DNA from 4 places in the Cedecea sp. genome. Region 3 is predicted to be linked to each of the others. Evidence: predicted binding sites of a transcription regulator. Region 3 holds the regulator's gene; each other region holds the start of a gene.
What was found. The regulator PhoB, encoded in region 3, activates phosphate uptake and scavenging genes when phosphate is short. The targets are predictions, from matches to a motif close to CTGTCATAAAACTGNCNNAT.

Region 1 (7,618 bases), on a different contig from region 3:
GCGCGGGCAACTAAAGCGGCTTAGCGAAACATGGCCCCGGCAGGATGGGCAATTTTCCCTCAGCTGGCAGATAGTTTTTGGAGTAATTGAACGTGATTAAAAAATGGTTTGTAACCGGGACAGACACCGAAGTTGGAAAGACCGTCGCCAGCTGTGCGCTACTGCAGGCGGCTAATGCCGCCGGGTATCGTTCGGTAGGCTATAAGCCCGTTGCCTCCGGCAGCGAAATGACGCCTGAGGGCATACGTAATAGCGATGCGTTAGCCTTACAGCGTAATGGCTCGGTTATGCTGCCATATGAGCAAATTAATCCGCTGGCTTTTATTGAACCGACCTCGCCACACATTATTAGCGTGGAAGAGCAGCGCCCCATTACGTTTTCTGCACTGTCTGAAGGGCTGGAAAACCTCACCAGCAAAGCCGACTGGATCCAGGTAGAAGGCGCGGGAGGCTGGTTTACGCCGCTCTCGGATACCACCACGTTTGCCGAGTGGGCCATTGGTGAGCAACTGCCGGTCATTCTGGTCGTTGGGGTGAAACTTGGTTGCATTAATCATGCAATGCTGACGGCGCAGGCCGTGTGTGCTGCGGGATTACCGCTTGTTGGCTGGATTGCAAACGGGGTTCAGCCAGCAGGCAAAAGGCACGCAGAATATCTTGCCACGCTTAAGCAGCGGCTGCCGGCACCTCTGCTGGGGGAGATCCCCTGGCTTGAGGGAATAAGCGATGAAACCCCGCTTGGTCATTATCTCGATCTCTCCGTCATTGCGCTATAAGCCTCAAGTCTGATGCAACAAAAGCCACGCTCGCAGCCGCGCTGCGGGCTGGCTCCCTCTTTAGTGCTTTCCTCATAAACAACGATTCTTCCCCACCGGCAAAGGGTATAGAGTATTTCATAGTTTAAGTTGTCATGTGACAACCTTTATGAGATGCTTTTTTAGCCGGAGGAAATATGGCAAGACAACGGCACCCGCAAAAAGAGATAGAGGCGGCACTAAGCTACGCCGAATTTCAGGGATGGCGGGTAAAAGAGGGGGGCGCTCACTGCTGGGGAAAGCTTTATTGCCCGTGGAATGATAAAGCCTGCCGCTGCGGAGAGTTTTGCATTAGCTGTGTCTGGAGCACGCCGCGAAACGCGCAGAACCATGCCAGGCAAATTCGCAGGCTTGTGGATGGGTGCGCAAACATAGCATCCCGCAGCGTGCTGCACTAACAAGGAGAACGTATCATGGCGGAATACACGTTTACGCTTATTTTCAACCTGCCTGATGGCCAGAAGGATCCTGAGCCGTGGGTTGGCGTACTGGGTGCCGGTGGGTGCGATGATGCTCTTATTGGTATAGGCGTAACGGGGCGCATCGCCCTGAACTTCACCCGTGAAGCTAACGGTGCCGAAGACGCGCTGCTTAGCGCGCTGAAGGAGGTCTCTCATATTATTCCAGGCGCGTCGTTGGTTGAAGCCGCACCTGACTTAGTTGGGCTGAGTGACGTAGCTGAACTGCTGGGCGTTTCTCGGCAGTATATTCGAAAAGTCATGGTCTCCCGCGAAGCGTTCCCGACGCCGGTACATGACGGAAAAACCGCACTGTGGAATCTCGAAACGGTTTTACATTGGATGAATAGCACCGGCGTGAAGGCGATACCTGCGCCGTTGCTGGATATTGCAAAAGTGACTCGCCAGTGCAACCTTCGCAGAGCATTGACCGCCCTGAATCCGGCATTTCAGGCGCGGCTGGCAAATCTGTAGCGCTGGAGAGTAGATGCGTTCAGGGCTCCAGCCAGCCCGCGACAAGCTTATCATCCAGCTGCGACACATGACCCTGAGCGATATTCCTGCCCTTGTGCAGCAGGCAAAATTTATCTGCTACCCGGCGTATAAACGACAGCCGCTGTTCAACCAGCAGAATCGTCAAGCCGAAGTCACGGTTTAAGCGCCGAATTAGATTACCCATCTCAGTGATAAACCGTTGACCACCGCCCAGGGTTGGTTCATCCAGTATCAGTAACTTTGGCTGTAGAACCAGCGCCCGGGCAAGCGCCAGCTGCTGTTGCATATCAACGTGGAGCTCGCCACTTTTTACCTGCCTCAGGCTATAGAGCTCCGGAAAAAGGTCATAGATAAGCGAAGGGATAACCCGGGGCGCGTGGTGGCCCGCCATCATGGCGATCTGCAGGTTTTCTTCAACGCTAAGCTGGGAGAAGATGCGCCTGTCCTGCGGGACATAGCCAATTCCCAGCGCGGCCCGGCTCTCAACAGGTTTATTGACCAGGTCTTCAGGAGGCAGCCCCGCTTGTTGCCAGAGCATGCTGCCGCTTTGTACGGGCAAATAGCCGGTAATGCAGTTTACCAGCGTGGTTTTTCCCTGCCCGGGAGCACCAAGGACGCAGGTGCATTCGCCCGGTGCCAGTTCGAGGTCGAGGTTCCACAATATGTGATTGTCACCGTAGAACTGATTTACAGCGCGTAAGCTCAGCATGGTTCATCTCCTTGGTTGGGAGGAGGCTTCCCCCAGTGATATTCTGCAATTAGCTTGCCAGCTTGGTGATATTCCCTGAAAACCACCGTCACTCCAGGATAAAACTTAGTATTTACTTCGTTAAACAAATTGATGGTGCTCAGGTTCGCGTTTCGCTGCACCTGACGAGTGCTAAAGAAGAACGAATTTGGTGCAATAAAACGCGTTTTAACCTCAGGATATATCTCGATTTCGGGATCTGCTTCAAACCGGCGCGGTATAGCGAAATCGAATGAATAAAAGCAAAAAAATTAGCGAAATTTTTTTTTCGCCCCTGACACAGAAAAATTAGGGGTTTTCCCGAGTGGCGAACTAAAAGGGCTTGCTGCAGTTATCCACTATTCCTGTGGATAACCTTGTGCATTAGAGTTAGAAAACTTCACGGAAGCGAGAGCGGGCGCGGCCTGCAGCCAAATTGACGCGAAACCGGTCTTTGCTAAATATCTATTTAAATTCAATCTGTTAAATAAAATCAACTGCTGCAATAAAAGTGTCAAACAATGGGCCTGTGGTGTCCTGACCTCCCTTGACAAATGTTAAAAGGCGAAAAAATTTGGGGATAACCGCCAGAAGCTGGAGATTTATCTGGCGAAGGGTGAAATTGTGGGCAAACAAAACGGCAAAATACATTTGTTGGCAGGCGTAGTAAAAATGAGAACTGGTGTTTTATACAGTTTTCTACTGGCAAAAATTACGTTGCCGGGTAAAATTACTCTCCGGCCCGCTCGTTTCTTCATCAGGTAGCCCGTTCATGAGTAAAGCGTTCAAACTTAATTCTGCATTTAAACCTTCTGGCGACCAGCCTGAAGCTATCCATCGCCTGAAAGACGGGCTTGAAAATGGGCTGGCCCACCAGACGTTGCTGGGGGTGACGGGGTCCGGGAAAACCTTCACTGTCGCCAACGTAATTGCTGACCTTCAGCGCCCCACGATGGTACTGGCTCCGAATAAAACGCTGGCGGCACAGCTTTACGGGGAGATGAAAGAGTTTTTCCCGGATAACGCGGTTGAGTTTTTCGTCTCCTACTATGACTACTATCAGCCTGAGGCTTATGTCCCAAGCTCAGATACCTTCATTGAAAAAGACGCTTCGGTAAACGAACACATTGAACAGATGCGTCTGTCGGCGACGAAAGCGCTGCTTGAACGCAGAGACGTTATCGTGGTGGCATCCGTGTCGGCAATCTACGGTCTGGGCGACCCGGATTTGTACCTGAAAATGATGCTTCATCTGACGAAGGGCATGATCATCGACCAGCGGGCGATCCTGCGCCGTCTGACCGAACTGCAATACACACGTAACGATCAGGCATTCCAGCGCGGGACTTTCCGCGTGAGAGGAGAGGTGGTTGATATCTTCCCGGCGGAGTCGGATGACCTTGCGCTGCGCGTGGAGCTGTTCGATGAAGAAGTGGAGAGGCTGTCACTTTTCGATCCGTTGACCGGGCAAATCGATCAAACGATTCAGCGCTTCACCATCTACCCTAAGTCGCATTACGTTACGCCGCGTGAGCGTATTGTGCAGGCGATGGAAGACATCAAAGTGGAGCTGGCCGAGCGCCGTAAATTTCTGCTGGCCAATAATAAACTGCTGGAAGAGCAGCGTATTGCTCAGCGTACCCAGTTTGATCTCGAAATGATGAACGAGCTGGGCTATTGCTCGGGCATCGAAAACTACTCTCGGTATCTTTCAGGGCGTGGTCCCGGCGAGCCGCCGCCAACCCTTTTTGACTACCTTCCGGCGGATGGCCTGCTGGTGGTTGATGAATCCCACGTGACAATTCCGCAAATCGGCGGGATGTACCGCGGTGACCGCGCGCGTAAAGAGACGCTGGTGGAATATGGCTTCCGCCTTCCGTCCGCGCTGGATAATCGTCCGCTTAAATTCGAAGAGTTCGAAGCGCTTGCTCCGCAGACCATCTACGTTTCCGCCACGCCGGGCAACTACGAGCTGGAAAAATCCGGCGAGGATATTGTCGATCAGGTGGTGCGTCCTACGGGGCTACTTGACCCGATTATTGAAGTACGTCCTGTGGCCACACAGGTCGATGACCTGCTTTCAGAAATCCGCAAGCGCGTGGCCATTAACGAGCGCGTGCTGGTGACGACGCTGACTAAACGGATGGCAGAAGACCTGACTGAATATCTGGAAGAACACGGCGAACGCGTACGCTATCTGCATTCGGATATCGACACCGTGGAACGAATGGAAATTATTCGCGATTTACGGCTTGGTGAGTTTGACGTGCTGGTAGGGATAAACCTGCTTCGCGAAGGCCTGGATATGCCCGAAGTGTCGCTGGTGGCCATTCTGGATGCGGATAAAGAGGGCTTCCTGCGTTCAGAGCGTTCACTTATCCAGACTATTGGCCGCGCGGCGCGAAACGTTAACGGCAAAGCGATCCTTTACGGCGATAAAATTACCCCGTCCATGGCGAAGGCGATTGGCGAAACTGAACGCCGTCGCGAGAAGCAGCAGCGCTACAACGAAGAAAACGGCATTACGCCTCAGGGCCTGAATAAGCGAGTAGTGGACGTCCTGCAGCTTGGCGAAGGCATGGCAAAAACCAAAGGGCGAGTCAAAACCAAAGCGCGCAGCGTGATTGAAGACGACGAAGTTGTCCTGACGCCGAAGGCGCTACAGCAGAAAATCCACCAGCTCGAAGCGAAGATGCTGGAGCATGCACAGAACCTTGAGTTTGAAGAGGCGGCGCAGGTTCGTGACCAGCTTCATAAGCTGCGTGAGCTGTTTATCGCCGCTTCGTAAGCGGCGCGCTTAACCGAGCTGTTGTACGGCCTGCTCAAGTGCAGCCCGCAGCAGCTGGCGGTCATGGCGGTATCGGATATCGCTGGCTTCAAGCGGTTGCTGGATAATCAGCCTGTCGGTCATTTCGCTTACGTCAACCTGAGGGCCAACGACCACGGCGTCCACGATACGTTTTCCTACATGTTGTTCCATCAGTTCAAGCTTCTGTCGCAATGACAGGCTTGCCGCCGCGGGGCTGAGTTCTTTGCCCAAATTACCGATATACACCATCGGGGCTGGTGTTCGGCGCAGCGCCTGATCCATTTCATCAAGCAGTAGAATAGGCATCAGGCTGGTATAAAAACTGCCAGGGCCAATAAGAATTAAATCGGCTTCAGCGATAGCTTCCAGCGCCTCACGGGTAGCCGGGGCTTTTGGGTAGACCGCCAGATCCTGAGGTGGGCTGATTAACTGATCGATGCTCACTTCACCGTAAACCGCATTGCCCTGGTCGTCGGTCGCCATTAAATCTACCGGTTGTTCTGACATTGGGATCAGCTGCGCATCCACTTTAAGCAGGTTACGAATTAGATTTATCGCTTCCAGAGGGCGCACACTGAGGTGATCCAGCGCTTTTAACATCAGATTTCCAAGGTTATGCCCTGAAAGTTCACCATTACCGCTAAAACGGTACTCAAACATGGTTGACGCCACGCTCGGCTCGGTAATCAGCTGGTTCAGGCAGTTACGCATATCTCCCCAGGCAATACCGCCTTCCGAGCGCCGAATACGCCCGGTAGAACCGCCGTTATCGGTCGTGGTAACGATACCGGTCAAACGTGAGCCCAGGGAGGAAAGCGATGACATTACGCGGCCCAGACCGTGGCCACCGCCCAGCGCGACGACCCGATCAAGATCTGCAAGCGTGCGATTACGCATAGAAAAGATAATCCTTAAGAGGCATACAGGCGCTTAAGGTAGCGTAAAAGCGCTAAAAAGACGATTCTTGCTCTGTGGATAATGATGCAAATCAAGGTAAAAGTTATCTTTTTAAGTACTCTGTAGCGAAGTTAAGCAATTATCTCGTTATGTATGGATTTATATAGCGAAAACTGATATAGCGCGAAGGAAGATGTCGCGCTACTATCGCAGTAACACACACTCAAGCCCTGGTACCTAAGTCATACGATAAGGTGCCCTGGCCGCAGCCCCTGAGGCTGCCAGGGTGCAGGAAGAAATGACTGCATCTCCCGTATTTGGAAAGGTGTACTCAGTGTCCCAGCTTACCGATGCTTTTGCGCGTAAGTTCTATTACTTGCGCTTATCAATAACCGACGTCTGCAATTTCCGCTGCAGCTATTGCCTGCCCGACGGCTATAAGCCCCACGGTGTGGCGAATAAAAGCTTCCTCAACGTCGATGAGATCCGTCGTGTCACCCGAGCTTTTGCCGCCCTGGGGACGGAAAAGGTACGCCTGACCGGCGGTGAACCCTCTCTACGCCGTGACTTCACCGACATCATCGCCGCGGTGCGTGAAAACGCCTCTATTCGCCAGCTTGCCGTGACAACCAACGGTTATCGACTGGCGAGAGATGTTAACGCGTGGCGTGATGCCGGGCTGACCGCCATTAATGTCAGCGTCGACAGCCTCGATGCCCGTCAGTTCCACGCCATCACCGGCCAGGATAAATTCCGCCAGGTGATGGAAGGGATTGATGCCGCCTTTGACGCCGGTTTTGAACGCGTAAAGGTGAACACCGTGCTGATGCGTGACGTAAATCACAATCAGCTTGAAAGCTTCCTTGCCTGGATCAAACCTCGTCCTATCCAGCTACGCTTTATTGAGCTGATGGAAACCGGCGACGGCGGTACGCTTTTCCGCAAACACCATATCTCTGGTAAAACCATCCGTGACCAGCTGCTTGAACGTGGTTGGGTACACCAGCTACGCCAGCGCAGCGATGGCCCCGCTCAGGTCTTCTGCCACCCCGACTATAAAGGGGAAATCGGGCTCATCATGCCGTACGAGAAAGATTTCTGTGCCAGCTGTAACCGGCTGCGCGTCTCCTCGGTTGGCAACCTGCACCTTTGCCTTTTTGGCGAACAGGGGATTGCGCTCCGCGATCTGCTGGCGGATGACGCCCAACAAGGTGAGCTGGAAGGGCGTATCGCTTCCGCGCTGGCGCAGAAAAAGCAAACCCATTTCCTGCATGACGGTAACACCGGCATCACCCAAAATTTGTCGTATATCGGCGGCTAAAGCCTGCCCAAAAGGAGAATATCGATGAGTCAGGTAAGCGTAGAGTTTATCCCGGCACGTATTGCTATTTTGACGGTGTCCAGCCGCCGCGGCGAA
Region 2 (7,618 bases), on a different contig from region 3:
GCGGCACGCCATCCAGAGGCGTTTTCAAGGGCTGCCCTTTTTCTTTTTCAGGAACCAAGGAATGAATAAATTATTTTTAGCCAGCGGCGCGGGTCTGCTGCTGGTTTCAGCAACGGCGAGCGCCATCGGTGTAAGCGGTGAAGTGGGTAAGGAATACACCAATATTGGCGTTGGCTTCGGTACTGAAAGCAGCGGTATTGCGGTAAATGCTAACTATGCCCACAACGATGATAATGGCGATGCGGTCGGGCTGGGTCTTGGTTTTAATATCCCCCTGGGGCCGCTGATGGCCACCGTAGGTGGACGAGGCGTTTACTTGCATCCAAAAGACCGCAAAGAAGGTTATGCCATAGCGGCAGGCGGTGGTCTGAAATGGCCAATCACTTCTGATATCGCGATCTTTGGTGATTACTATTACTCTCCGGACTCTCTGTCCAGCAGCGTGAAGGACTATCAGGAAGCGAGCGCAGGGGCTAGCTGGAACTTTATGCGTCCGTTTTCGGCCCAGGTCGGCTACCGCTATATCAGCCTCGGTGGCAAAGACGGCGACCGTACCGATACCGTTGCCGACGGCCCGTACGTTGGCGTAAGCGCCAGTTTCTGATTTATTCCAGCGCGACACTTTTGTCGCGCTTTTTCTTCCCGCCTGTTGTCCTCGTCTGCGCTATAGTGGGGCGTTCCCCTCCCGCGGAGTAGAAGATGTTAAAAGTAGAAATGCTGTCAACCGGCGACGAAGTGCTGTACGGGCAAATTACGGACACCAATGCAGCCTGGCTTGCCGATTATTTCTTTAATCAGGGGTTACCCATGTCGCGGCGTAATACGGTAGGCGACAGCCTTCCTGACCTGATTTCAGTGCTGAAAGAGCGTAGCTGCGAGGCTGATATCCTCATCGTAAACGGCGGCCTTGGGCCAACCAGCGATGATTTAAGCGCTCTGGCGGCGGCCACGGCTGCGGGCGTTGAGCTGGTTGAGCACGTTGAATGGTTAACCCATATGGAGCAGTTCTTTGCCGAACGTGGGCGAGTGATGGCGCCGAGCAACCGCAAACAGGCGCAAATCCCGGCCAACAGCGAAATGATCGACAATCCCGTCGGTACCGCCTGTGGTTTTGCTTTGAAATTAAACCGCTGCCTGATGTTTTTTACGCCCGGCGTGCCGTCAGAATTTAAGGCCATGGTCGAAAAACAGATAATGCCGCGGCTGCGCGCGCGCTTTACGCTCCCTGAACCCCCGGTATGTCTGCGCTTAACCACGTTTGGACGCTCCGAAAGTGAGCTGGCACAATGCCTTGATCCACTGACGTTGCCGGATGATGTGGTGATGGGATATCGCTCATCCATGCCGATTATCGAGCTCAAGCTCACCGGCCCGGCCAGCCAGCGTGAAGCCATGGAAGCGGTATGGCCGGAAGTGCGCCGTGTGGCAGGAGACAGCCTGATTTTTGAAGGGACCGAAGGGCTTCCTGCGCAAATAGCACGCCGCCTCGCCGAGCGTTCACTGACCATCACCGTGAGCGAGCAGTTTACCGGCGGCCTGCTGGCGCTGCAGTTGACACGAGCGCATGCTGCGCTGAAAGCTAGCCGTGTTTTACCGCAGGAGGCTGGCACGCTGGCGGAGGCGCTGAAGTCCAGCGCAGACCTGCGCCAGAGCCAGCAAAGCGGCGTGGCCCTGGTGATAGCAGGTGAGGAAGCGCAGCAGATCAACTTTGCGCTCTCCACGCCGGACGGCACCTTTGGCCTTGGCGTGAAGTTTGGCAACAGTCGCCATGCGTTAGCCACCCGCCAGGAGGTGTGTGCCATGATGGCGCTTAACGTGCTTCGCCGCTGGCTCAACGGCCAGCCGCTGAAAGCCGGGCACGGCTGGATTACGGTTGTGGAGTCAGCAAGCCTCTAGGTATCAGGCGAGCGCCCGTGCCAGCAGCGTAATCGGGTGCTCGCAGCGTTTGCTGGTGGACATCTCTATCTGCCATTTACAGGTTTCACAGTCGGTGACCACCAGGTCTACGCCGCTCTTTTCTATCTGCCTGAACAGCGGCGCGCCGATGCGCTGAGAGGCGGTATAGTTTTCCTTTTTAAACCCATAGGTTCCGGCAATGCCGCAGCACTGGGAATCCAGCATCACCAGCTCCACGCCGGGAATTCGGCGCAGCAGTTCAACGGAGTAGAGCGTCCAGCCCATTTTTTCCATATGACACGGCGTATGGTAAGCGATGCGAAGCGGCGTATTTTTTAGCGCCAGCGTTCTGCCATCCTCTTCCAGAAGTTTCCAGATGTGGCGCGTTGCCAGTTCAATCCGATCGCGGATTGGCGTGGTATCAACGCCCAGTATGTGCGGGTATTCGTCACGCAGGGTGAAAGTACAGGTCGAAGAGGTTGAGACAACCGGTAACCCTTGCTGGATAACGGCTTCTTCAAGCGAGCGGGCATTTGCCGCCGCCTGTTTTTTTGCCTTATCGATAAAGCCATTAGCGATAAGCGGTACGCCGCAGCACTTCTCTCTTTTGAGCAACTGCACGCCGATGCCCATCGCGTTAAACACCTTAACCATGTCCTTGCCGAGCTGCGGGTGGTTGTAGTTCACAAAACAGCCATGGAAGAACGCTACCTGCTGCGGGAAGCTGGCCTGCTGCTGCGACTGGCGACGATACCACTGGCGGAAGGTACCAAAAGAGTATTTGGGCAGCTCGCGGTGGGAATCAATGTTTAACGCCTTATCCAGCAGCTTGCGTACGGGCTTCATGCCGGTGGTGGCGTTCACCAGTGGAGCAAACGGAGTAGAGAGCGTGCCCATTAAGTCGGTATGGCTAAGAATGGCGTCGCGCAACGAGGGCTTGTGTTCGCCGTACCTGGCCCGTGCCCGCTGAATGATATCGCCAATTTTTACCTCGGACGGGCAGGAGACTTCACACCGTTTACAGTTGGTACAGTACTTCAGCGCTTCATCATACAGCGATGGATCTTTAAGACGCAGTCGCTCACCGTCCGGCCCGGCTTGTTTGGGGCCCGGGTATTCCGGGCGTACGCGGCTAACCGGGCAGGCCGTAGTGCAGACCGTGCATTTAATACAGCTTTCAAAGCTGGTTTCATCGAGCAGGTTCATGGTGAACCTCCGCAGTAGTGAGGATGCTGTCAGCAGCGAAGAGCGCCGTTAGCATCGACACGCCGGCCCCACATCCTTGTTGTATAGGGTCAAAGCTGCCCAGCACCGAGCCGATGGCATAGAGATTTTTTGTGTATTCGCCCTGGTGGAATGGTTGAAGGCGGGCGTTAACCTTTACCCCAAACTGCAGCCAAGGCTGTGGCGCAAAGAAATCTGCTTTGCTCCATGAGGTTCGCTCCTCCGGCACCTCGACGCCCAGCCCGAATATCGGTTCAAAGACGCGTTGCCGGTCGGCCTCCAGTCCACCGCTAAAGAAGCTTCCACTGGCCAGAATGACATTGCGGGTACGCAACGGGACTTCACGATGATTTTTGGTGAACAGGGCGCTGATGCACCCTTGTTCAAGCTGAGCACCCGTTACGGTATCGCCAGGCATGATAAGGCCACCAAGAGACTGAAAGCGGCGGCGGAGCACGGCGTGTAGCCGCATTCCGGGTACCGACGGCGGCAGCGTAGGAAGCAGTTTTACCGGTACGTTAAGCGCGTGCTCCAGGGCTGAAAGCGTATCTCCTTCCAGACCCAGACAAGCGGGCAGAATCATCGCTTCACCGCGGCCCAGCAACAGCCGGAGTTCATCTATCAGCGCCCGGCGATTTTCCGGCAGATCCAGCACCCGGGCGATATTTACGGCACGAAACTCGCTTGGGTTATTACGTAATACGTCAAGCACGGGTAAGGTGAGTTCGGCGACGTGTGCGGCACAGCCCGAGGACGAAAGCGAACCGGCCACCAGCTCTGCCTGAAAGTCCAGAAAACCTGCGATATTGATCACCGTGACTTTTTGCCAGGGCAGTGGAGCCTGAGGCACCTCCGGCGGGCTTAGCCAGCTGGCCCTTTGTTTGCCCAGCGGGGTAATTCTCAGGTGGTTTTGGCGATAATGGCCCGTCATGGGGATGCCAGCCCTTGCCAGCAGTTGTTCGCTTTCTGCGGCAAAAGCCAACACGCTTTCTTTACCCATCAGGCTGTAGGGATGTTGGGGGGCCTGTTCAGCCAGGCTTTCCAGCGCGGCCTCAGGCTCCTGAACCGGGCTGCCGTCCGGCAGCGCAGACAGTAAATCCAGTGAACCAGAAGAGAAGTGCAGCGCACTTTGCCCGCGGCTGACGATAGCGCAGCGCTGCCCGTTTTCCGCCAGCTTTATTCCAGCGGTCAGTCCGGCGAGGCCGCTGCCGATGATAATCGTGTCGAATTTCATCTCTGTTCTCCGTTATCCAGTCCGCACAGCCCCTGGTAGACCCAGGCGGTAAATTCGCTTTCGCGTAACGCATTTCCCCAGGCTATCGGGCGGACACCTTTCCAGCGTTCGTTGAGGAAATGGGAAAGCTGCTCAAGCGACTGTGCCGGTGTGGTGAGCTGGAAGCGCTGCAGCAGGCCCGCGGCACGGCAGGCGCAAAGTTCGCCCTGGCAGGTGCCCATGCCCACACGCGTTCTGCGGCGTAAATCACCCAGGCTTTTTACGCCGAGGGCGTCGATGGCATAGCGAACCTCACCGGAGGTGACGGCTTCGCATTCGCAAACCAGGCTGTTGCTAAGCCGGCTGTTATTCAGCAGGCGGGTAGCGCGGTCGCCGTGCCGCCAGACGGCCGACCCGCGAATCGTAGGCGGTAAGGAGATAACTTTGCCCAGCGTTTGTTCTGCCGTTTGTTCGGAGCCCGGCAGCGGCGTCGAAGCTGTGGAGCAGGGGATATTGTTCCCAAGCCGCTCGCAAACCAGGTCCGTTGCCCATTCCGCCATCAGGCGGTAGGTCATGAGTTTGCCGCCGGTAATGGTGATAAAACCGTCCATGCCGTCGCGTTTCGCGTGATCCAACAGCACAATCCCACGGCTCACGCTGCGCCCCGTCGGATCGTTATCGCTGGCGACCAGAGGCCTGACGCCTGCGTAGGCTCGCAGAATACGGGTTTGGCCCAGTACCGGAGCCAGTTTTTCACCTTCGCGGATCAGAATATCTACCTCATCCGGCGTGACGGACATATTGTCAATCTGGTCGTAGTCAATGTGCGTGGAGGTGGTGCCAATAAGCGAGATGGTGTCGCCGGGGACAAGGATATCGGCGTCTGCCGGTTTACGGCAGCGGTTGATGACCATGTTATTGATTCTGTGGCCGAGGATCAGCAGCGCGCCTTTAGCCGGGAACATTTTTACCTTGAGATCGGCATATTCAGCAATGTGTTGGCCCCAGATCCCGGCGGCATTAACCACCATCGGAGCACGGAACTCCCCCGATTGCCGGGTGAGATGATTGAATACGCGCACGCCGCAGACCCTGGAGCCTTCCCGAATCAGGCCGGTAATTTCGCAGCCGGTGAGTACCTTTGCGCCGTGCTCTTTTGCATCGAGCATATTGGCAGCCGTAAGGCGAAAAGGATCGACCGTCCCATCCGGGACACGCACCGCACCGATTAACGCCGGGTTCGCTGATGGTTCAAGACGCAGAGCCTCTTTGGGGGCCAGCGCTTCTGCGTGAATCCCGGCCTGACGGCAGGCGGCAATAAACCCGCTCTGAAACGCCAGGTCGTCTTCCGGAAGCGTGATAAACAGACCGTCTGTGGGTTCGATGCAGTGGCGGGCGATGCGCCTCAGGATGCGGTTTTCCTCAATGCATTCTCGTGCGGATTCGCCGTCGGTGACCGCATAGCGCGCGCCGCTGTGCAGCAGGCCATGGTTGCGGCCGGTCGCGCCCGTCGCAATGTCGTGGCGTTCGAGCAGAAGAACACGCAGCCCACGTCGGGCGCAGTCACGTGCTATACCGGCTCCGGTTGCTCCTCCGCCAATGATAATCACGTCCGTCTCTCTGCTCACATGGCGTTCCTTTATCCCCGCATTATTTACTGTTATTCAGCCACAAATAAGGCACGAAATGTTTGATTGCGAGCAAATTCGAGCAATAAACGAAAATTATTCGTGATGCCATGCACCTTTTCGCCTCTTTGTAATAAAAATGTAACATTATGTGCGATGTTTCACAGTAAGTACGCGCGTAGATAACTACCATGTGCTCGAAAAAGAACATTAGGCAGGGGCCGCTTGCCCCCGCTGAACATCAACGCCACGGAGGCTCGTATGTTAAGTATCTTCAAACCCGCCGCGCATAAGACGCGTTTGCCAGAGGAGCAGATAGACCCGGTCTATCGTCGCCTGCGCTGGCAAATTTTCATGGGCATCTTCTTTGGTTACGCTGCTTATTACCTGGTGAGGAAAAACTTCACTCTTGCGATGCCATATCTGGTGGAGCAGGGCTTTTCCCGTGGCGATCTCGGTTTTGCGCTATCCGGGATTTCGATCGCCTACGGATTTTCGAAATTCATCATGGGTTCGGTTTCCGACCGTTCGAATCCGCGCGTGTTTCTGCCTGCCGGGCTTATCATGGCGGCGGCGGTGATGCTGTTTATGGGCTTTGTGCCGTGGGCAACGTCAAGCATCGCCGTGATGTTTGTGCTGCTGTTCCTGTGCGGCTGGTTCCAGGGTATGGGATGGCCGCCGTGCGGACGCACTATGGTGCACTGGTGGTCGCAGAAAGAGCGCGGGAGTATTGTTTCCGTGTGGAACTGTGCGCATAACGTGGGCGGCGGTATTCCTCCGCTGCTGTTCCTGCTGGGTATGGCGTGGTTTAACGACTGGCATGCGGCGCTGTATATGCCGGCTTTTGCGGCAATCATTGTGGCGATTATTGCTTTCGGTTTGATGCGTGACACGCCGCAATCCTGCGGTCTGCCGCCGATTGAAGAGTATAAAAACGATTATCCGGACGATTACAGCGAGAAAGCGGAAGAAGAGCTGACGGCGAAGCAGATCTTCATGAAGTATGTCTTCCCGAACCGCCTGCTGTGGTACATCGCGATTGCCAACGTGTTTGTCTACCTGCTGCGTTACGGCATTCTGGACTGGTCACCAACCTACCTGAAGGAAGTGAAGCACTTCGCGCTGGATAAATCGTCCTGGGCCTACTTCCTTTATGAGTATGCAGGTATTCCCGGTACGCTGCTGTGCGGCTGGATGTCCGATAAAGTATTCAAGGGCAACCGCGGTGCGACCGGCGTGTTCTTCATGGTGCTGGTGACAATTGCCACCGTGGTTTATTGGCTTAACCCGCCGGGTAACCCGGGCGTGGACATGGCCTGCATGATCGTCATCGGCTTCCTGATTTATGGCCCTGTGATGCTGATTGGCCTGCATGCGCTTGAGCTTGCACCTAAGAAAGCGGCGGGTACGGCAGCGGGCTTCACCGGCCTGTTTGGCTACCTGGGCGGCTCGGTCGCGGCCAGCGCCATTGTTGGCTATACCGTTGACTTCTTCGGCTGGGACGGCGGTTTTATCGTGATGATTGGCGGCAGTGTTCTGGCCGTGTTGCTGCTGATTGTGGTGATGATTGGCGAGCGTAAACAGCATGACGAAAAAATGATGAAGAACGGCTAAGGGGAGCAAAATGAAACTGATTGCAACATCCTTACTGGCGGGC
Region 3 (7,618 bases):
GCGTTCAACTTTTCATGTTGCTGGCTGTCGCGCTGATATTGCGCCTCCAGCGTCTGGCGTTCACCTAGCTGGCGCAGCTGCTGTTCACGCTGTTCCTGCTCTTCAAGCCAGGCGGTGAGATCGTCCTGCGGCGTTAAAGCGATACCTAGTTCTGCGCACTGCTGCTGCCAGCGGGCGGACAGTGAAGTTTCTTCTGCCTCAATGGCGGCGCTGGACTGTGCCAGTTTTTCGCGCTGCTGGCACAGTGATTCCCATTGCGCTTTTAGCGCAGCCCCAAGTTTGGACAGGGTGGAAACATCCTCTTCAACTTGAGCCAGCCGTTTTTGGTTCTCCCTCGGTTGCAGAGCCGTATATTCTGCAACTGCTGGATGTGACGTTGAGCCGCACAGCGGGCAAGGTTGATCTTGTTGCAGGCGCTCTCGCTCATCATTCAGGCGAATAATATGATTTTCTTGCTCACAGATTGTTTTTACATCCAGCAATTCCTGTCGTTTAGCGGCGAACTCGGTTCTTTTCTGTTTTAGTTCAGCATCACGCCCGGCAATCAGTTTATCCAGCTCGGCAAGCTCGCGCTGTTGCTCGGTTTTGCGTTTCTCAAGCGTGGCAAACTGCGGCTGCAAAGTGGCCAACAGCTGGCGAGCAGGCCGGGTTGCCAGCATTCGCTGTAAATGAGCACTTACTTCATCAGGAGAAAGGCTAAGCTTTGGCTCCGGCAGCGCCTGTAGTTTTTGCCGGCTGGCTTCTCGCGCCTGCTTTAGCTCAGTCAGCTGTTTTTCGTCGCGCTGCTGCTGGGTAAACGCCATGCGCCAGCCCGTCAGCTCTGCGCCCCACAGGCGATAGCGGTCATTGGCCGCGAGCCATTCCTGTACATGCTGTGCTTCCGACTGAAGCTTTTGAGCCTGTTCGGCGGCTAACAGACGGGTTTGCTGGCGACGAACGGTGAGCTGCTGTAAGCGGGTATTCACTTTCTCTGCGGCTTCGCCGTTTTGCCTTAACGTCTGCTGCTTTTCCTGCAGTCGCTGCCAGTGAGGGCGCAGTTTTTCGGCAGGCAAGGCGCGGGTCAGCTTCGCCAGCATCGGCTCTGCGGCTTTGAGCGACTGATTGGCTGCGTCCAGCGCCTGCTGCTTTTGGGCTTTGTCGGTGGTGAGCCGGGCGAGCTGGCTGAGCCAGTGCTGATGTTGCTGCTGCTGTTGGTGTTCCCCGGACAGCTTTTTCTCTTCCAGAGTGAGCGCCTGCAAACTTTCCGTAAGCTGCTGTTGCTGCTCTTCATTCAATAGTGCAACACCTGAAGCCTGAGCCAGCAGGTTTTCAAAGCGGCTTTTGATTTGCTTATGATTTTCAAACACTGCGGCGGAAACGGTGCCGTAAATCTCCGTGCCGGTCAGCTCTTCAAGCAGCGAGGCGCGGTCGTTGGCATCGGCGTTTAAAAAGGCGGCAAACTGCCCCTGGGAGAGCATCATCGAGCGGGTGAAGCGATCGTAGTCCAGCCCGGTCAGCGAGGCGACAATCTCAAGCTTGTCTTTAATTTTATCGGCGAGGATTTGGCCGTCGCTGATTTGGGCCAGCTCTACGCGCGGTGCCTGGAGGTTGCCGTTTGCCGCGTTACGGGCGCGGTTCTGGCTCCAGAACGCCCGGTAGCCAACGCCTTTGACTTCAAATTCGACTTCTGCCAGGCACTCTGCGGTGTCCCGGGTCATCAGGTCGTTTTGCGACTGCGAAACGGTGCTGAGGCGAGGCGTCTTGTGGTAAAGCGCCAGGCAAATAGCGTCCAATAGGGTAGTTTTTCCCGCGCCCGTCGGGCCGGTGATGGCAAACAGCCCGTTGCTGGCGAAAGGCTCCTGGGTGAAATCAATTTTCCACTCGCCTTTCAGGGAGTTGATGTTTTTTAACCGCAGGCTGAGGATCTTCATGCCTGGTCCTCCTGCTGGTGCAAATCTGAAAGGGTTTGGGCAAACAGCGTTCTTAGCCTGGCGGCGCGTTCCTCGCTGGTTCCTTCCTGACTCAGCCGCCGCTCAAAAACCTCTTCAACGCTTAACTCGCTCAGCGTCTCTTTATGCTGGCTGGCAATCACCCGTTCGCGCTGTTCGCGGCTGCGGCGAAGCAGGACGACTTCAACCGGTAAATCGTCGGTCAGCGCCTGTACCTGGCGCTGCATGTCGTGCAGATATTCATCGGTGGCGATTTCGATATCCAACCAGACTTTCGGTTCAGTCGGCGCGTTTCGCCACTGCTCAAGCTTCTGCTCAATTTCGCGCAGCGAGCCTTTGACGATGGCCAGTGGCTGGCTGATGGGGACCTCCAGCGGTTCGACGCTGGCCAGCGCAGCGCCGCTAAACTCGACGAGAAACACGCTTTTTGCTTTGCCGGTTTCGTCGAAGCTCAGCGGAATCGGCGAGCCGCTGTAGCGAATATGCTCGCTACCGCCGATTTTCTGTGCGCGATGAATATGCCCGAGCGCGATGTAGTCGGCGGGCGGGAAGTGCTGCGCCGGGAAAGCGTCCAGCGTGCCGATATAAATGTCGCGAACCGCGTCGGATTTCGTTACGCCAACGGTGGTCAGGTGCCCGGTGGCGACAATCGGCAGCGGTCTGTCACCTCGCAGGGCAACGGCAGCCTCATAGCAGTGCTGATAATGTTCGCTGATGGCTTCCATTAAGGAGCGCTGTTTTTCATGGCCGGACAGCCCGGCCTGGCTGCTTTGAATGTCGCGTGGGCGAAGGAACGGAATAGGGCACAGGATAGCGCCAGGCGTGCCGTCTTTTTGATTAAGGACCAGCGCCTGCTCGTCTTTTTGGTGGCGGGCGCTGGCAATCACCCGGGTATTCAGGCAGGCCAGCAGCTCGCGGGATTCGTTAAGTGTGGCAACGGAATCGTGGTTACCCGCCAGCACCACAAGCTGGCAGCCGGTGGCCTGCAGCTGTACCACAAAGCGGTTATACATTTCGCGGGCGTAGCTCGGCGGCGAGCCGGTATCAAAGATGTCCCCCGCGACAATAATCGCGTCCACCTGATGCTCAAGCGCGGCGTTTAGCAGCCAGTCGAGAAAGGCCTGGTGTTCAGACGCCCGGCTTTTGGTATAGAAGTTTTGGCCGAGGTGCCAGTCTGATGTGTGGAGAATGCGCATAACCTGTCCCATGGCAAAGAGGCGAATGACCGATTATAAGCTATTGAGTCAGAAGCGTAACCGTCAGCAAAAATCTGTGGCTGTCATAATTCAAAAAGGTGAAATATCTGGCCGTAATCTTTTTCATAAATCTGTCACAAATCTGACGCATACTGGCGCACAATTAATAAGAGATGGTCTCTTTTCAACAGGGTAAATCATGGCGAGACGCATTTTAGTCGTAGAAGATGAAGCTCCGATTCGTGAAATGGTGAGCTTTGTGCTCGAGCAAAATGGCTTCCAGTCGGTAGAGGCGGAAGATTATGACAGCGCGGTTAACCTGCTGATTGAACCTTTCCCCGATCTGATCCTGCTGGACTGGATGCTGCCAGGCGGCTCCGGGATCCAGTTCATCAAGCACCTTAAGCGCGAAGCATTGACCCGCGAGATCCCGGTGATGATGTTAACCGCGCGTGGCGAAGAAGAAGATCGCGTCCGCGGTCTTGAGGTCGGTGCCGATGACTACATCACCAAGCCGTTTTCGCCAAAGGAGCTGGTTGCGCGTATTAAAGCGGTAATGCGCCGTATTTCACCGATGGCGGTGGAAGAGGTGATAGAGATGCAGGGCCTCAGCCTTGACCCGTCCTCACACCGCGTGATGACCGGTGAAGAGCCGCTCGACATGGGGCCAACCGAATTTAAGCTGTTACACTTCTTTATGACTCACCCGGAGCGCGTTTACAGCCGTGAACAGCTACTTAATAACGTGTGGGGGACTAACGTTTACGTTGAGGACCGTACCGTAGACGTGCATATTCGCCGCCTGCGCAAAGCTTTGGAAACAAGTGGTCATGACAAAATGGTGCAAACAGTTCGCGGCACGGGTTATCGTTTTTCAACCCGTTTTTAAGATGCTTACAGGAGCGTGACGCGTGCTGGAACGGCTGTCATGGAAAAGGCTGGTACTGGAGCTCATGCTCTGTTGTTTACCGGCGGCTATTCTCGGATTGATTTTTGGCCATCTGCCGTGGTTTCTACTGGCGGCAGTGACTTCCCTGTTGAGCTGGCATTTCTGGAACTTGCTCCGTCTCTCCTGGTGGCTATGGGTTGATCGCAGCATGACGCCTCCTCCGGGGAGCGGGAGCTGGGAACCGCTGCTTTACGGGCTGCACCAGATGCAGTTGCGCAATAAAAAACGCCGTAAAGAGTTAGGTAATCTGATCAAACGTTTTCGCAGTGGAGCGGAATCCCTGCCCGACGCGGTGGTGTTGACCACCGAAGAAGGCACCATTTTTTGGTGTAACGGCCTGGCTCAGCAGCTGCTTGGCCTGCGCTGGCCGGATGATAATGGCCAAAATATCCTCAACCTCCTGCGCTACCCTGAATTCACGCAATACGTCGCAAAGCAGCAGTTTACTCGCCCGCTTACGCTGGTATTGAACAGCGGGCGCCACCTTGAATTTCGCGTTATGCCTTATGCCGACGGGCAGTGGCTGATGGTCGCGCGGGATGTTACCCAGATGCACCAGCTTGAAGGGGCCAGACGAAACTTCTTTGCCAACGTCAGTCATGAATTGCGTACCCCGCTAACCGTATTGCAGGGGTATCTGGAAATGATGCAGGATCAGGCGCTGGAAGGGCCGCTCAAGGATAAGGCGTTGCATACCATGCGTGAACAAACGTCACGTATGGAAGGGCTGGTCAAACAGTTGCTAACCTTGTCGAGAATTGAAGCGGCACCGGCGATTTCAATGAACGAGAAAATCGACGTCCCGCTTATGCTGCGGGTCGTTGAGCGCGAAGCGCAGACGCTAAGCCAGCAAAAGCATACGCTCACTTTTAACGTTGAGTCAGGGCTACAGGTTTACGGTAATGAAGAGCAACTGCGCAGCGCCATTTCCAACCTGGTCTACAACGCTGTAAACCATACGCCTGCAGGAACGCATATCACCGTTACCTGGAGGCGTTTGCCTCACGGCGCGGCGTTTAGCGTTAAAGATACCGGGACCGGGATTTCTGCCGAGCATATTCCGCGCCTGACCGAGCGTTTCTACCGGGTGGACAAAGCCCGCTCGCGCCAAACGGGAGGAAGCGGGCTTGGGCTGGCAATTGTGAAACATGCTCTCAGCCATCATGATGCGCGACTGGACATTGAAAGCCAGCCGGGGCAGGGGGCAACGTTCTCATTTATCCTCCCTGAGCGATTAATTGCCCATGATGCTGCGGTGGCGGCACATTAATTTGCCCCTGCCGTCAATTTCACTTTCCACAGGCCAGTTTTCTGGCCTTTTTTGTTTGTATTTCCACCACTCGTTAAGTGCTGAATATCGAATTGATGCTTTTTTGTCCGAATGATAAGCCATAACAAAAGCGCATAATCAACTTTATTCACTGGTTATCCGTATTTTAAAAGGATATCTTTCTGGTTTCCCGATCCCTTCTTGCCTTCAAACGCTATAAGCGTTTTAATTGCCCCCTGTTATTACCAGACCGACTGAAATTGCGTGGTAATTCGACTAACTATTCTTCGCCACCGATCTGGAGAAGCATATTCCGCTGTCGTTACCGGTAATAACCGCGTTTTTACCGAATGTTGATTGGAACAACTGACGGTGAAAAATTTGAATTTTTTCAACACCACACATCCACAGGCTGCATTATTTTATGACCTATCATTTAAAATCTCGTGACATCATCGCATTGGGCTTTATGACCTTTGCGCTGTTTGTGGGCGCGGGCAATATTATTTTTCCCCCTATGGTTGGCTTACAGGCTGGCGAACACGTCTGGACGGCGGCGCTTGGCTTCCTGGTGACCGCGGTCGGTCTACCCGTTCTGACTATCGTGGCGATCGCGCGCGTGGGCGGCGGCATTGATAGCCTCAGCTCGCCGATTGGCCGCCGCGCCGGTATCTTGCTGGCGACCGTTTGCTATCTGGCCGTTGGGCCGCTGTTTGCCACGCCGCGTACCACCACCGTCTCCTTTGAAGTGGGAATTGCCCCGCTGACCGGTATGGGTGATATGCCGCTGTTTATCTATAGCCTGGTGTACTTCGCGTTGGTGATTGGTATCTCTCTTTATCCTGGCAAGCTGCTGGATACCGTAGGCCACGTACTGGCGCCGGTGAAAATCATCGCGCTGCTGATCCTGTCTGCCGGCGCGCTCCTGTGGCCAGCCGGTGGCCTGAGCACGGCGACCGAGGCTTACCAGAATGCAGCCTTCTCTAACGGGTTTGTTAACGGCTACCTGACGATGGATACCCTGGCTTCGCTGGTGTTCGGTATTGTTATCGTTAACGCCGCACGCTCTCGCGGCGTGACGGAGTCTCGCCTGCTGACCCGCTACACTATCTGGGCTGGCCTGATTGCCGGTATTGGCCTGACGATTATCTACCTGGCGCTGTTCCATCTCGGTTCCGACAGTGCGAACCTGGTCAGCCAGAATGCAAACGGCGCGGCTATTCTGCATGCTTATGTGGCCCACACCTTTGGCGGTGCCGGTAGCTTCTTCCTCGCGGCGCTGATTTTCCTGGCCTGCCTGGTGACCGCAGTTGGCCTGACCTGCGCCTGTGCGGAGTTCTTTAGCCAGTATCTGCCGCTCTCTTATCGCTCTCTGGTGTTTATCCTCGGCCTGTTCTCGATGGTGGTGTCCAACCTGGGCCTGAGCCATCTGATTCAGATTTCTATCCCGGTGCTGACGGCAATCTACCCGCCTTGTATCGCACTGGTGGTGCTGAGCTTTACCCGCCCGTGGTGGCATAATTCCACCCGCGTTATTGCGCCGGCGATGCTGATAAGCCTGCTGTTTGGTATTATTGATGGCATCAAGGCTTCGGCAATTAGCGATATGCTGCCAGCTTGGGCCGCGCATCTGCCGCTGGCCGATCAGGGGCTGGCCTGGCTGCTGCCTACCGTGGCAATGATAGTTATTACCGCTGTCTGGGATCGTGCAGCAGGGCGCCAGGTTACCTCCGCCGCCCACTAACGTGTTGATTGCTATGTAACCACGGAGTCGCTCTCCGTGGTTTTTTTATTGTAAAGCGTGGTACTGGATTAATGGAAAACACCAACAAGCTCAAGCGCGGTTTGAGCACCCGGCACATTCGATTTATGGCGCTGGGGTCGGCGATTGGCACTGGACTGTTTTACGGGTCGGCGGACGCCATTAAGATGGCGGGGCCAAGCGTGCTGCTGGCGTATATTATCGGCGGCGTGGCGGCCTATATCATCATGCGTGCGCTGGGCGAAATGTCGGTGCACAACCCGGCTGCCAGCTCGTTTTCCCGTTATGCCCAGGACAACCTTGGGCCGCTGGCCGGCTACATTACCGGCTGGACATACTGCTTCGAGATTTTGATTGTCGCCATTGCCGACGTGACCGCGTTCGGGATTTATATGAGCGTCTGGTTCCCAGCGGTGCCACATTGGGTGTGGGTGTTGAGCGTGGTGCTGATCATCTGTGCCATTAACCTGATGAGCGTTAAGGTGTTCGGCGAGCTGGAGTTCTGGTTCTCCT
Region 4 (7,618 bases), on a different contig from region 3:
CGCAATGGATGCTACCGTATTGGAAATTACCAAAGATGGCGTCCGTGTACAGCTGACTTCTGGTATGGCAATGATCGTACGCGCAGAACACTTGCAGTTCTGAAACGGAGGCCTGACTCAGGCATGAACAAACTCTTTAAGCTTACGGCTATCGCCAGCCTGCTGTTCATGGCAGGCAGTGCCCTGGCCCTGGACAACATTACCCGTGCTGACCAAATTCCGCAGTTAAAGGAAGAGGCTCAGCACGCAACGGTGAGTGAACGTGTAACCTCTCGTTTTACGCGTTCTCATTACCGCCAGTTCGATTTGGATGCCAACTTCTCGGCAAAAATCTTCGATCGTTATCTGAATCTGCTGGACTACAGCCATAACGTGCTGCTGGCAAGCGACGTCGCACAATTTGCCGCGAAGAAAGGGCAGATTGGCGATGAGCTGCGGTCTGGCAAGCTCGACGTATTTTATGATTTATACAACCTGGGCCAGAAGCGCCGTTTTGAGCGCTATCAGTATGCGCTGAAGGTGCTGGCGAAGCCGATGGACTTCACCGGCAACGACACGATTAATCTGGATCGCAGCAAGTCACCGTGGCCGACAGGCGTCGAAGAGTTGGATAAACTCTGGGATGCAAAAGTGAAGTACGACGAGCTAAGCCTGAAGCTGGCCGGTAAAACCGAGCAGGAAATTCGCGAAACGCTGACTAAACGCTATCAGTTTGCTATTCGTCGTTTGACGCAAAGCAACAGCGAAGACGTGTTTTCGCTGGCGATGACGGCGTTTGCTCATGAGATAGACCCGCACACCAATTATCTCTCCCCGCGCAGTACCGAACAGTTCAACACCGAAATGAGCCTTTCTTTAGAAGGGATCGGTGCGGTACTGCAAATGGATGATGATTACACCTTGATTAACTCCATGGTAGCCGGTGGCCCGGCGGCGAAAAGCAAAGCCATTACCGTAGGTGACCGAATTGTTGGCGTAGGCCAGACGGGCAAGCCAATGGTTGATGTTATTGGCTGGCGTCTGGACGATGTTGTGGCGCTGATTAAAGGGCCGAAAGGCAGCAAAGTGCGCCTTGAGATCCTGCCTGCGGGCAAAGGCACTAAAACGCGTACCGTTACGCTAACCCGCGAGCGCATTCGTCTTGAAGACCGCGCGGTCAAAATGTCCGTGAAAACGGTCGGTAAAGAGAAGGTCGGCGTGCTGGATATTCCTGGCTTCTATGTTGGCCTCACCGATGACGTGAAGGTTCAGCTGCAGAAACTGGAAAAACAGAACGTTAAAAGCGTGATTATCGACCTTCGCTCTAACGGCGGCGGTGCACTGACGGAAGCGGTATCGCTGTCCGGTCTGTTTATCCCAAGCGGTCCGGTCGTCCAGGTGCGTGACAACAACGGTAAAGTCCGTGAAGATAGCGACACCGATGGGGTGGTCTATTACAAAGGACCGCTGGTGGTGCTCGTTGACCGCTTCAGCGCCTCAGCATCTGAAATCTTTGCTGCGGCAATGCAGGACTATGGCCGCGCGCTGATTGTCGGTGAACCGACCTTCGGTAAAGGTACGGTTCAACAGTACCGTTCGCTGAACCGTATATACGATCAGATGCTGCGCCCGGAATGGCCTGCTCTGGGGTCGGTTCAGTACACCATCCAGAAGTTCTACCGCATCAACGGCGGCAGTACGCAGCGTAAAGGTGTGACCCCGGACATCATGATGCCTACCGGTACCGAGCAAACCGAGACCGGCGAAAAGTTTGAAGACAACGCGCTACCCTGGGACAGCATCAACGCGGCAACCTACGTGAAGACCGGTGATTTAACGCCGTTCGAACCAGAATTGTTGAAGCTGCATCAGGATCGTATCGTGAAAGATCCGGAGTTCCAGTACATCATGAAGGACATTGCTCGCTTCAATGCCCTGAAGGAAAAGCGTAACGCTGTCTCTCTTAATTACGCCCAGCGCGAAAAAGAGAACCTGGAAGACGACGCCACGCGCCTGGCCCGAATCAACGACCGCTTCAAGCGTGAAGGCAAAGCGCCGATTAAGAAACTCGACGATCTGCCGAAGGATTACCAGGAGCCCGATCCGTATCTTGATGAAACGGTTCATATCGCTATCGATCTTGCCGGAATGGAGCAGGGGAGACCGGCGGAGCAGCCGGCTCCGGCGAAATAACTCTCCCGGATGGGCACCCGAAACGGTGCCCATTTTTTTACCTGTCTCCAGCGATGTAAGACAAATGCATACAAAATGTAAAGTTATGTATTATTAATCACTTGGCGGCGTCAGATGCTTGAAAATAGGCGGCGCGCCCCTACGATGTTGTGGAGCGCAAAGAGCGTGTTTTTAACCGAGGTAAAAAGAAAATTATGATGCGTATCGGGCTTTTCCTGCTGACCAACCTTGCGGTAATGGTCGTTTTCGGGCTGGTGCTAAGCCTGACGGGGATTCAGTCAAGCAGCGTTCAGGGTCTGATGATCATGGCGGTGCTGTTTGGCTTTGGCGGCTCAATTATTTCCCTGCTGATGTCAAAATGGATGGCGTTACGTTCAGTAGGTGGCGAGGTGATTGAGCAGCCTCGTAACGAAACTGAGCGCTGGTTGATTGAAACCGTGCGCCAGCAGTCACAGCAGGCGGGCATCGCTATGCCACAGGTCGCGATTTACCACGCACCAGACATCAATGCTTTCGCCACCGGAGCACGCCGCAACGCTTCTCTGGTCGCAGTGAGTACGGGTCTGCTGCAGAATATGAGTCGTGATGAAGCAGAAGCGGTTATCGCCCACGAAATTAGCCATATCGCCAACGGTGACATGGTGACCATGACCCTGATTCAGGGGGTAGTGAACACCTTTGTTATCTTCATTTCCCGTATCATCGCTCAGGTGGCTTCCGGCTTCCTGTCCGGGAACCGTGATGATAACGAAAGCAGCAATGGCAACCCGCTGATTTACTTTGCGGTGGCTACGGTACTGGAGCTGGTGTTTGGTATTCTTGCCAGCATCATCACCATGTGGTTCTCTCGTCATCGTGAATTCCACGCTGACGCCGGTTCAGCGAAGCTTGTTGGCCGTGAGAAGATGATTGCTGCGCTGCAGCGTCTGAAAACCAGCTATGAGCCACAGGAAGCCAGCAGCATGATGGCGTTTTGCATCAACGGTAAGGCAAAATCAATGAGCGAGCTGTTCATGACGCACCCGCCGCTGGACAAACGTATTGAAGCGCTGCGCAGCGGCGAATACCTGAAATAAACGAAGTATTGAAGCAAAAAGCGTGCCCTGAGCGGCACGCTTTTTTTATGCCTGCGTGCGGGGTTGAGACATTCGCAATCCGCTGACGATGGCGGCAATGGTGGCAAAAATACCCGCCAGCACCAGCGAAGCGTGAGTGCCGCCGGTGGTAAACAGGTTGAACATAAGCGCCACCAGCGCCGCGCCGCAGCTCTGGCCAAGCAGGCGCGCGGTGCCCAGCATTCCGCTGGCTCCGCCGCTGCGGTGACGAGGAGCTGAAGAGATAATGGTGTGGTTGTTAGGCGACTGGAACAGGCCAAAACCCGCCCCGCAAAGCACCATGCGCCAGATGATATCGATATCGGACGGATTATGCGGCAGCAGCGCCAGGGCGAATAATCCGCAAGCCATAACGGCCAGCCCCACGGCGCCCATCAGCCCGGCGTGGAGGCGCTCAATCAGGTAGCCCGCAAGCGGCGCCATCACCATCGTGGCCAGCGGCCATGGCGTTAGCAACAGTCCGGTTTCAACTTCACTACGCCCCAGCACGGTTTGCATAAAAAAGGGCAGGGAGACCAGCGCCAGCATCTGGGCGGCAAACGAACATATTGAGGTGCCAATGGACAGCGAAAAAATCGGGATCCTCAGCAGGTCAACCGGCAGAAGCGGGAACGGAAGGCGCAGCTGACGGCGAATAAAGAAATAGCCAATCACCACCAGCGCGAGCAGCTCGCCAATAATGACTGAGCCAGGCTGTCCCTGCGAAAAGCCGCTGATGGCCGAAATCAGCAGGCCGAAGGTCAGGGCGTTCATTACTGCGCTCGGAATGTCAAAGCGCTGACCCTGAGATTTCTGCTGATTCGGCGGCAAATAGCGCAGGGCCAAAACCAGCGAAACAATGCCAATCGGCACGTTGATTAAAAACAGCCACTGCCATGACGCGACAGAAAGAATGGCGGCGGCAACCGTAGGGCCCGCCGCTGATGACACCGCAACAATAAACGAATTAACGCCCATACCGCGGCCAAGAAAACGCTGAGGGTAAATAAGGCGAATCAGCGCGGTGTTGACACTCATCAACGCTGCCCCTCCAAACCCTTGCAGTACACGGGCAAATGTCAGCATTGGCAGAGACGTTGAAACTGCGCAAAACAGTGATGTCAGGCAGAACAGCACCAGGCCGCTCTGATAGATACGGCGGTAGCCAAAAATATCGCCAAGGAAGGAGAGTGACAGAAGCGAGACAATAATAGCAATCTGGTAGGCGTTAACGACCCAGATGGATTCCGCCGGGCTGGCATTTAAATCGTGATCTATGGTCGGCAGGGCGACGTTAGCGATAGCGCCGTCCAAAACGGCCATCATTATCCCGAGCGCAATGGTAAAAATGGCGCCATAACGTTGGGGCGTAGGTAAGCCGTCGGACACTAATTTATCCATACTTTAAATTTGCTGTGCGAAGTCGTTAGGAGGGTAATGATTTTATCATTAAACAATCTCCGGGATGCCGCAGATTTGTAACGAATCAGCAGGCTTCGATTGCGGCACAGGCGGCGCATCCATATACTAAAAAACGGTTCCAATTTTTATAAAACAATGACGCCCGAGGTGATGAATGGCACTTGCAGACCCCGATAAGCAGCCCGACTCCGTTTCTTCCGTGCTGAAAGTCTTCGGTATCTTACAGGCGCTTGGCGAAGAGAAAGAAATAGGGATCACCGAACTGTCTCAGCGTGTGATGATGTCGAAAAGCACCGTCTATCGCTTCCTGCAAACCATGAAATCGCTGGGCTACGTGGCGCAGGAGGAAGAGTCAGAAAAATACTCGCTTACGCTGAAACTCTTTGAGCTCGGCAGCGGTGCTTTACAGAATGTTGATCTTATCCGCAGCGCGGATGTGCAGATGCGCGAGCTTTCCCGTCTGACGAAAGAGGCAATTCATCTCGGCGCGTTGGACGAAAGCAGTATTGTTTATATTCATAAAATCGACTCACTCTATAATTTACGGATGTACTCCCGTGTCGGGCGTCGAAATCCGTTATACAGCACGGCAATTGGTAAGGTTCTGCTGGCGTGGCGCGAGCGTGCAGAGGTTCTTGAGATCCTCTCTGATGTTGAATACGTTAGCAGCACCGAGCGGACGATATGCAGCACGGATGAATTATTGCCAGCGCTGGATTGTGTACGTGAGCAGGGCTTTGGTGAGGACAATGAAGAGCAGGAAGAGGGTATTCGCTGCGTAGCGGTGCCGGTATTCGATCGTTTTGGCGTGGTTGTTGCCGGGATGAGCATCTCTTTTCCAACCCTACGCTACACTGAAGAGGGGCTGGCAGAATACGTGAACATTCTTCATCAAGCGGCCCGCACGCTCTCCCGGCAGATGGGTTATAACCACTATCCTTTCTAGCGGGGTGGCCTGTCGCGCGTCGCCCGCGGCCGGAGAAAATTAGCCGTTATCAATCGGCGTATCGATTTTTCGCAGTAACGGGCAGTTGGTCAGGCCGATAATCCCGCTGTCGGTATGAATAAACTGCGCAGTAACGGTATTACGCGCCGTCAGATATTTACATTGCAGCCCCAGCCCTGCAGCATTTTCGTTGCTGCCAATAAGTACACTGTATCCGGAGAGCAACAGGCCAATCCAGATGATGGCGATAACAACAACCGTACGGACAATCAAACGCATATCTACCTCATACCTCACATAATCTCTTTATCAAGCATACCTTTAATAGTTAACGGCACAATCTGATGATTCTGAAATAAAAAAGCAGGAATCGTTACTTATGGTTTAGTTGGATAGTGTTAAATTAGCGAAATTCTATGGTCAAGAGGTGGCATTGTAGTGAGAAAGTACAGATGGGTGATTGTGTTAGTGATTGTCGTTACCTGCCTGCTGTTATGGACTCAAATGATAAATGTGATGTGCGACCAGGATGTGCAATTTTTCAGCGGCATTTGTACCATCAACAAATTTATCCCCTGGTAGTGATTTTTCTCTGCCTGCCTCAGGTGTAGAATGCCTTTTTTATTGAGGTGGTAAGATGAACGAATTGGGTTTTAGTGCTCTGAATATCATGCCGCTGGCTTTCTCGCTGGTGACACTGATTGTTGGTCTTGTATTGTGGTTTTTTGTGAATCGTTCCAGCAGTCGTGCAAACGATCAAATTGCACTGCTTGAAGAACTGGTCGATCTACAAAAGCGTCAAAATGCTTTGCTGCGTCGCCTGTGCGAAGCAAATGAACCGGAGTCGGAGCAAAAACCTGCTGCGGCTGCGAAAGAAGATAATGAAGACGACTTTGTGCGTCTGGTAGCGGAACGCTAAGCAAGCGGGAGGTGGGATGCGTTGGAAAAACCCCTGGTACAATCCGCAGTTATCCCACCATCTACCTGACGGGTTCTGTAACACGGAACCCGCTGTGCGTCAGCCCGGCGACGTAAAACGCTGGCAGAAGGCGCGTAAAGCGCAACAGCTGCCTCATCCTCCCGGTGACGGCTACCCCGCGTTTATACAACGCTGGTGGCAGCAAGCCGATCTGAGCGGCCACGATGACCGTGTATGGTGGTTAGGGCATGCCAGTCTGTTATTACGACTAAACGGCTGCTACTTGCTCACTGACCCGGTTTTTTCCCGTCGTGCATCCCCCCTCTCTTTTGTCGGGCCCGCTCGTCGAACAGAGGTTCCGCTAGATATTAAACAGCTTCCCCGGCTGGATGCGGTTCTGATTTCCCATAACCATTACGACCATTTGGACAGTAAAACCGTACGCCGGCTAATTAGACGTTTCCCTGATGTACATTTCTTCGTGCCGCTTGGCCTGAAGACGTGGTTCAGCAAGCGTGGGATAGAGCAGGTCACGGAGCTGGACTGGTGGCAAAGCTTTAACTGGTGTGGGATGGTTTTCACCGCCGTGCCGGCTCGCCACTGGAGTATGCGAACTTTTTGGGATCGTAATCGTTCACTGTGGTGCGGTTGGGTGATAGAACAGGGGGCTTTGCGTTTTTGGTTCAGCGGTGATTCTGGCTATAGCGAATCGCTGGCAGAAATCTCCAGGCGACTGGGGCCGTTTGATATGGCGGCGTTGCCAATCGGTGCCTACGAGCCACGCTGGTTTATGGGGGATCACCATATGGATCCGCAGCAGGCTGTAACGCTATGGCAGGAAATCGGGAAGCCTATGGCCATCCCTATTCACTGGGGCGTGTTTGAGCTTGCTGATGAATCGCTGGATAAGCCGCCGCAGGAGTTGCTCGCCGCTCTCCACGATCGGAGCGAGTGCACTGAGGCGTTTTCACCGCTTCGCATTGGACAAAGTTTGCCCATGGTGAAAAAATAAGAATTAATTATTATTGCTCCGCACGACTATTCTTTTTGGACAAATTAAACACC

Region 1: uvrB (excinuclease ABC subunit UvrB) is a predicted target of PhoB. The motif match lies at 2,996-3,015, and genes of this name have one in related genera.
Region 2: glpT (glycerol-3-phosphate transporter) is a predicted target of PhoB. The motif match lies at 6,090-6,109, and genes of this name have one in related genera.
Region 4: kdgR (DNA-binding transcriptional regulator KdgR) is a predicted target of PhoB. The motif match lies at 4,732-4,751, and genes of this name have one in related genera.

Annotation. Positions count from the first base shown of each region.
Region 1 is NZ_DASYBS010000065.1:19,458-27,075, reverse strand. Features, by position in the region: gene bioC (malonyl-ACP O-methyltransferase BioC) at 1-100, shown strand, start outside; gene bioD (dethiobiotin synthase) at 93-776, shown strand; gene VGM55_RS10680 (hypothetical protein) at 953-1,213, shown strand; gene VGM55_RS10675 (helix-turn-helix transcriptional regulator) at 1,229-1,747, shown strand; gene VGM55_RS10670 (ABC transporter ATP-binding protein) at 1,767-2,477, opposite strand; gene uvrB (excinuclease ABC subunit UvrB) at 3,268-5,283, shown strand; gene VGM55_RS10660 (gluconeogenesis factor YvcK family protein) at 5,293-6,201, opposite strand; molybdenum cofactor riboswitch at 6,410-6,544, shown strand; gene moaA (GTP 3',8-cyclase MoaA) at 6,500-7,522, shown strand; gene moaB (molybdenum cofactor biosynthesis protein B) at 7,547-7,618, shown strand, end outside.
Region 2 is NZ_DASYBS010000086.1:29,283-36,900, reverse strand. Features, by position in the region: gene VGM55_RS13730 (YfaZ family outer membrane protein) at 62-604, shown strand; gene VGM55_RS13725 (nicotinamide mononucleotide deamidase-related protein YfaY) at 700-1,896, shown strand; gene glpC (anaerobic glycerol-3-phosphate dehydrogenase subunit GlpC) at 1,900-3,102, opposite strand; gene glpB (glycerol-3-phosphate dehydrogenase subunit GlpB) at 3,086-4,354, opposite strand; gene glpA (anaerobic glycerol-3-phosphate dehydrogenase subunit A) at 4,351-5,961, opposite strand; gene glpT (glycerol-3-phosphate transporter) at 6,223-7,575, shown strand; gene glpQ (glycerophosphodiester phosphodiesterase) at 7,586-7,618, shown strand, end outside.
Region 3 is NZ_DASYBS010000050.1:1,576-9,193, forward strand. Features, by position in the region: gene sbcC (exonuclease subunit SbcC) at 1-1,910, opposite strand, end outside; gene sbcD (exonuclease subunit SbcD) at 1,907-3,124, opposite strand; gene VGM55_RS07685 (hypothetical protein) at 3,150-3,320, shown strand; gene phoB (phosphate response regulator transcription factor PhoB) at 3,324-4,013, shown strand; gene phoR (phosphate regulon sensor histidine kinase PhoR) at 4,036-5,343, shown strand; gene VGM55_RS07700 (hypothetical protein) at 5,340-5,495, opposite strand; gene brnQ (branched-chain amino acid transporter carrier protein BrnQ) at 5,768-7,087, shown strand; gene proY (proline-specific permease ProY) at 7,159-7,618, shown strand, end outside.
Region 4 is NZ_DASYBS010000042.1:148,285-155,902, forward strand. Features, by position in the region: gene proQ (RNA chaperone ProQ) at 1-103, shown strand, start outside; gene prc (carboxy terminal-processing peptidase) at 124-2,172, shown strand; gene htpX (protease HtpX) at 2,367-3,248, shown strand; gene VGM55_RS07330 (MFS transporter) at 3,294-4,667, opposite strand; gene kdgR (DNA-binding transcriptional regulator KdgR) at 4,843-5,634, shown strand; gene VGM55_RS07340 (YobH family protein) at 5,674-5,913, opposite strand; gene mgrB (PhoP/PhoQ regulator MgrB) at 6,073-6,216, shown strand; gene VGM55_RS07350 (YebO family protein) at 6,272-6,553, shown strand; gene VGM55_RS07355 (MBL fold metallo-hydrolase) at 6,570-7,565, shown strand.